One region of the Allobosea vaviloviae genome, then DNA from elsewhere that is predicted to be linked to it. Evidence: predicted binding sites of a transcription regulator. Region 1 holds the regulator's gene; each other region holds the start of a gene.
What was found. Region 1 encodes PhoB, which activates phosphate uptake and scavenging genes when phosphate is short. Its sites were predicted from a motif close to TGTCATNNANCTGTCAT; they were not measured.

Region 1 (2,266 bases):
TGAATTGATCTCGGCGATCCGCATCGCTGCCGACATCGAGCGCGTCGGCGATCTCGCCAAGAACATCGCCAAGCGCGCGGTCGCGATCTCCGGCCAGTTCCAGCCGCCGCATCGCGCCGTGGTCGGGCTCGAGCATATGAGCCGCCTCGTCCAGGCCCAGCTCAAGGACGTGCTCGACGCCTATGCCGCGAGCAACGAACAGAAGGCCATGGAGGTCTGGCGCCGCGACGACGAGATCGACGCGCTCTACACCTCGCTCTTCCGGGAATTGCTGACCTATATGATGGAAGATCCGCGCAACATCACCTTCTGCACGCATCTCCTGTTCTGCGCCAAGAACGTCGAGCGCATCGGCGATCACACCACCAACATCGCCGAGACGATCCATTATCTCGTCACCGGCGAGTCGCTCGATCTCAACCGCCCGAAGCTCGACACCACCGACATCAATGTCGAGGCGGTGACGGGGAGCTGATGGAATGAACGCACCGGCACCTTTCCCGTCAGGGTCGTCCTCGGGCTTGTCCCGAGGATCATCCCGACCATCCACGTCTTCGCCGGTCGAGACCTGTGTTCAAGACATGGATGCTCGCCACAAGGGCGAGCATGACGGTGTGTGTCGGCTGAATGCCAAGAACGGAACCGAGACATGCCCGCACGCATCCTGATCGTCGAGGACGAGGAGCCGCTCACCCTGCTCCTGCGCTACAATCTCGAAGCCGAGGGCTTCGAGGTCGACAGCGTCGCGCGCGGCGACGATGCTGAACTGCATCTGCGCGACCACACGCCCGACCTCGTCCTGCTCGACTGGATGCTGCCGGGCCTGTCGGGCATCGAGCTCTGCCGCCGCCTGCGCACGCGCCGCGACACCGAGCGCGTGCCGATCATCATGCTCACCGCCCGCGGCGAGGAGACCGAGCGCGTGCGCGGCCTCGCCACCGGTGCTGACGACTACGTGGTCAAGCCGTTCTCGCTGCCTGAACTGATCGCGCGCATCCAGGCGCTGCTGCGCCGGGCGAAGCCTGGCCATGTCGCCGGGCTGCTCGCGGCCGGCGATCTCGAGCTCGACCGCACGACGCGCCGCGTCCGCCGCTCCGGCGCGGAATTGCATCTCGGCCCGACCGAATTCCGCCTGCTCGAATTCCTGATGCAGGCGCCTGGCCGGGTCTATTCCCGCGCACAACTCCTCGACGCCGTCTGGGGTCGCGACGTCTATATCGACGAGCGCACGGTCGACGTTCATGTCGGGCGCCTGCGCAAGGCGATCACGCCCGGTGACGCCAAGGACCCGCTGCGCACCGTGCGCGGCGCGGGCTACGCTTTCGACGAGACTTTCGCGCGGGGCTGAAAGCGCGCGTCATTCTCGGGTTTGACCCGAGAATCTCCAGCCGCATGAAGCGCCATTCGGTTCGGCATGAGATGCGCGGGTCAAGCCCGAGCATGGACGATCGCGCTTGACCCGCGCGCCCGCCGGCCCCAAGCCCTCCCGATGCAAAACAAATCCATCGCGATCATCGGCGCAGGCCCCTCCGGCCTGATCGCCGCCGAGCGGCTGTCCGCCGCCGGCCACGCCGTTACGGTCTATGACCGCATGCCCTCGCCGGCGCGTAAATTCCTGCTTGCCGGCCGCGGTGGGCTGAACCTGACCCATTCCGAACCGCTGGATCAGTTCCTGACGCGCTATCGCGGCGCGCAGGCCTGGCTCGAACCGGCGATCCGCGCCTTCCCGCCCCAGGCTTTGCGCGATTGGGCCGACGGTCTCGGCGCCGACAGCTTCATCGGCACGAGCGGGCGCGTCTTTCCCAAGGCGATGAAGGCCTCGCCTCTGCTGCGCGCCTGGCTGCGCCGGCTGGAAGGGCAAGGCGTGACATTCGCTCCGGGCAGGCTCTGGACCGGCTGGAGCGCCGATGGCGCGCTCGCCTTCCAGACCCGCGACGGCGGGGTCGAGACGATCCGGCCCGGCGCGACCTTGCTGGCGCTCGGCGGCGCGAGCTGGCCGCGCCTTGGCTCAGATGGCGGCTGGGCGCCTCGACTCGTGGAGCGCGGAGTCACCGTCGCGCCGCTGCTGCCGGCCAATGGCGGCTTCACGGTGGCCTGGTCGGCGACGATGCGCGAGCGCTTCAGTGGCGCGCCGTTGAAGCGCATCGTCATTCGCTTCGGTGAGCGTCAGGCCACCGGTGAGGCGATGATCGATGCCGACGGTATCGAGGGCGGCGCGGTCTATGCGCTCTCGGGCCTGCTGCGCGAGGCGATCCTGCGCCAGGGC
Region 2 (2,266 bases), 2.2 Mb from region 1:
TGCGATCGTCTCGTTGCGTGCAATGGTCATTGGTGCCGTTTGGTGAGAGGCGTGCGTCGCTATGAGCGACGATTGCACCGGCGGTCGCTGTAGGCAACGAATGTAATCGATGATTACATAATTGTGATGCGATGGCGCTTGGCCTGATTTGCAATGCGAAGAAGCCCGCGCTCAGCACTTTCGGAGCGGGTTTCCTCCTGTGCCGGCGGGTTTCCTCCTTCTCTGGAACGTGCACTAGCTTCGATCCATGAGCACCGTGAAACCGACTCGGACCGGAGACCGCGAGGCGGGTGAGGGCAGTCCGGCCTATCATCACGGCAATTTGCGCGAGGAGCTCGTCGAGCAGGCGCTCAAGCTGGCCGAAGAGGGGGGGCTCTCTGCGGTCAGTGTCCGGGCGGCAGCGCGATTGGCCGGGGTCTCGCCGGCCGCTCCGTTCCGCCACTTCCCGGACAAGATGACGCTGATGACGGCGGTGGCCGAGGAAGCGATGCGGCGCTTCAGGGCCGAAATCGCGCTGGCGCTGGCACAGGAGGTGGATGATGATCCGATGCTGCGCATACGCGCCATCGGGCGGGCTTATCTCGATTGGGCCAGACGCAATCCGACCCATTTCGAAATCATCTCGTCACGGCGCTCGATCGATTTCGAGGGCTCGCCGTCGCTGGGCCGGGAGAACGCCGAAATCCAGGCTCAGATCGAAGCCCTGTTGCTGGAGGCGGCGCAACGCGGGCTTCTGCGTTGCAACGACCGGCACCTGATCCAGATCGCGGCGCGTGCGTTGGTGTATGGTCTGGCGCGCATGCTGGTCGATGGCCATTTCCCGAGTTGGCAGGTCGCCGATGCGGACATCGAAGAGACCATGGCCAAGGTGCTCGATCTGTTCGTGGACGGGCTGATCAAGCCGCGGCCGGGTCCTGAGCCGTGATCTGCAAGGCGCGATGGACATGAAGGCCGGGATCGATTGTCATTGAACCGTCACGCTAGGGTGGCTTCAAGAGCGGCCGGGATCGAAGCGGCGGAACTGACGCGGCGAAATTGACGCGGCACGCGGCGGCAGGGGCAAAAGCGAAGCAGATGAACGCGCGAACGGCAGAAATCATGGATCTCGACATCCCCGCCATTGACGCCCACGGCGCTGATACCCCGCTGCGGCAATTGCCCACCCGCTTCATAAACCGCGAACTGTCCTGGCTGCAGTTCAACCGCCGCGTCATGGAAGAGGCCTCGAACCGCCATCACCCCCTGCTGGAGCAGCTGCGCTTCCTCTCGATCTCGGCCGCCAACCTCGATGAATTTTTCATGGTCCGCGTCTCGGGCCTGCGTGAACAGCTCAAGGCCGGCGTGGTCACGAAGAGCCAGGACGGCCTGACGCCGGCCGAGCAGCTCGCAGAACTGGGCAAGGCGGTCTCGGCGCTGACAGACGACCAGCAGGCGCGCTGGGTCGAGCTGAAGCGCGATCTGCACGAGAACAAGATTCACCTGCTCGGTCCCAACGAGGTCGGCAGGCAGGAGCGGGTCTGGCTGGAGGATTATTTTCTCCACTACATCTTTCCGGTGCTGACGCCGCTGGCGATCGACCCGGCGCACCCGTTCCCCTTCATCCCCAATCTCGGCTTCACGCTGGCGCTGGCACTGGAGAGAATCAGCGACGGGCGCCAGCTCGACGCGCTGATCCGCGTGCCGATCAAGATGGACCGCTTCATCGAATTGCCGGATCTCGGCCGCGAGGGGCTGCACCGCTTCATCACGCTGGAGGATGCGGTCTCGCTGTTCATCGGCAAGCTGTTCCCGGGCTATGACGTCAAGGGCACCGGCTCGTTCCGCGTCATCCGCGACACCGATCTCGACATCGAGGAGGAGGCCGAGGATCTGGTGCGCGTCTTCGAGACGATGCTGAAGCTGCGTCGGCGCGGCGTCGTCATCCGGCTCGAGGTCTCGACCGGCATGCCGGCGCATCTGCGCAAGCTGATCGTGCGCGAGCTCAAGGTCGACCACGACGAGATCGTCGATGTCGCCGGCATGATCGGCCTCAACGAGCTCTCGCAGCTTGTGGGCGTCGACCGCCCCGACCTCAAGTTCAAGCCCTACAATGCCCGCTTCCCCGAGCGCATTCGCGAACATGCCGGCGACTGCTTTGCCGCGATCCGCCAGAAGGACCTGATCGTCCACCATCCCTATGAGAGCTTCGACGTCGTCGTGCAGTTCCTGCAGCAGGCGGCGCGCGATCCCAGCGTGGTCGCGATCAAGCAGACGCTCTATCGCACCT
Region 3 (2,266 bases), 2.3 Mb from region 1:
TGCGCAGCTCGATGCCGAGCCGGATCGTGTCATCCCACAGCACTTCGCCGGAACGCCCTTTCATCATCTGCGCGCCGACGTCGAGCGAGGCGAATAGCGGGTAGAAGGGCGAGGTCGAGGCATATTGCATGAAGCTCTCATTGAAGCGCCGGTGCTCGACTCGGCGCTTCTGGCCGCGGATATGCCGGTCCTTCATGTGGATCTGCGAAGCCTGGGAGAAGCTCGCCAGCTGCTTATGCGTCGACTGCGTCGCGATGATGCCGGGTGAGTCTGGCCCCAGATCAGCAAGCCCCATGGCGAAGCGCCCGGCATAGAGCGGGTGGAACTTCATGAAGCCGGCCCAGGCCTCGTCGAACAGGATGTAGTCGCAGAGATGGCCGATGCGCTTCAGGATCATCTGGGCGCTGTGGATCGTGCCGTCATAGGTGCATTGCTCGACCACCGCGACGCGGAAGGGGCGCGGCTTTTGCCAGGCGTCGGGGTCCTTGACCAGCGGATGCGTCCGGATGCGCTCGCGCAGCGCCTCCTCGTCAAAGGCGTCCCAGCGCATCGGGCCGATCAGCCCCCAGGCGTTGCGGATCGTCGGCAGATAGACCGGGATGCCGCCGCCGATCATCAGCGCGCCATGATGGGCCGCCTTGTGGTTGTTGCGGTCGAACAAGACAAGGTCGCCATCGGTCACGAGCGCAGCCAGCGCCACCTTGTTCGAGGTCGAGGTGCCGTTGAGGACGAAATAGGTCTTCTCCGCCCCGAAAATCTGGGCGGCCTCCTTCTGCGCCTTCAGGGCCGGGCCCTCATGGGTCAGGAGGTCGCCGAGATCGAGCACCGAATTGTCGAGGTCGTCGCGGAAGACGGCCTCGCCGAGATGCTCCATGAAGACCCGGCCGATAGGGCTGCGGCTGTAGAACACGCCGCCATTGTGTCCCGGGCAGGTCCAAAGATGATTGCCCTCCTCGGCATAGTCGACCAGTGCGCCGAAGAAGGGCGTCTTCAGCGTCTCGGCATATTGCTTCAAGCGGCTGATCAGGCTCTTGGCGATGAAGGGCGGTGTCTCCTCGGACAGGAAGATATAGCCGTCGATGAAGTCGAGCACCTCGACGGGCAGATCCTCGAAGCGCTTGCGGCGGATCAGCAGGATGATCGGGAAGTCCAGCCCGCGGCGGCGCATCAGATTGATCAGGGCCGCCGTCTTGCCTTCAAGGCCCTTCTTGCCCCAGTCGACGACCATGCAGCCGATGGCGGCATCGGTCTGCACGGCGATCTCGGCATCTTCGAGCTTGCGGGCTTTCACGACCTCGAAGCCGGACCGCTCGATTTCATCGACGATCTGGTTGAACCTTATGCCTTCGAGATCCTCCGCGTCGAAACTCGGCGTCGCGAACAAAAAGGTGAAGCGCCTGAAATAGTCCATGTCTGCTCCGCTGGCTCGATCCCGAAGATGTCGGTGAGTTCCATGACAGTCCGGCGACTATCGTTGTCACTATGTGACGATGTCGATCGAGCAGGTTGGCGCCGCCTTGACGATCGACGACATCGAAGGCTAGCTCCCGAAACGAGCGTTCGAACTGAGTTGTCACGCGGCGAAAGGCACGGTCTTCCTCAACCGCCGCGCGCCGAGCCAGAGCGTTTTCAAGCGAAGTGGATACCAGTTCGCATGAAGAAAACGCGCTAAAACAATGAACTAGAGCAATTGAACGATCCAATCGGATCGGAAGTTGCTCTAGTAGCACGAAGGGCTCCGACATGCCGTCCAAGAGCAAGAGCTTGAATGCGACGCTGCTTCGGCTCACCCATCATTATTCAGATGCGAAGGACCTGTTCAACGCAGTTCGCGCCGAACACCCCGACGCCTCGAAAAAGGACATCGTCCTGGCCGCGCTCGCGATGATGATCGATCAGTGCGAAACCGACGCATCCTCGGCGCGCAAACTCCACCAGCTTGCACTGCAACGGCGTGGTGAAGAGTAGTTTTGGGCAGGCCCTTTTGTCTTGCCGGTCATCTCGCGGAAGGCAAGCAATGTCCAAAAGAGCTGGCAGGGCCGGATAATCTCATCACGAGCCCGCACGAGAGAGAAGCCCCGCCCCCCTCACCTCAGCATCGCTTGTAAATATCCTCGATGCGGATGATGTCGTCTTCGCCAAGATAGGAACCGACCTGGACTTCGATGATATCGAGCGGGATCTTGCCGGGATTTGCCATGCGGTGGACGCAGCCGATCGGCAGGTAGATCGACTCGTTTTCGTGCACAATGATGGTTTCGTCATC

Region 2: the regulator PhoB is predicted to act here: its motif matches at 963-979, upstream of BHK69_RS18205 (RNA degradosome polyphosphate kinase).
Region 3: the regulator PhoB is predicted to act here: its motif matches at 1,454-1,470, upstream of BHK69_RS18540 (Orn/Lys/Arg family decarboxylase).

What each region holds. Positions count from the first base shown of each region.
Region 1 is NZ_CP017147.1:1,749,257-1,751,522, forward strand. It holds gene phoU (phosphate signaling complex protein PhoU) at 1-475, shown strand, start outside; gene phoB (phosphate regulon transcriptional regulator PhoB) at 650-1,348, shown strand; gene BHK69_RS08170 (TIGR03862 family flavoprotein) at 1,490-2,266, shown strand, end outside.
Region 2 is NZ_CP017147.1:3,967,369-3,969,634, forward strand. It holds gene BHK69_RS18195 (hypothetical protein) at 1-30, opposite strand, end outside; gene BHK69_RS18200 (TetR/AcrR family transcriptional regulator) at 323-925, shown strand; gene BHK69_RS18205 (RNA degradosome polyphosphate kinase) at 1,099-2,266, shown strand, end outside.
Region 3 is NZ_CP017147.1:4,050,667-4,052,932, reverse strand. It holds gene BHK69_RS18540 (Orn/Lys/Arg family decarboxylase) at 1-1,411, opposite strand, end outside; gene BHK69_RS18535 (hypothetical protein) at 1,744-1,968, shown strand; gene BHK69_RS18530 (mannose-1-phosphate guanylyltransferase/mannose-6-phosphate isomerase) at 2,093-2,266, opposite strand, start outside.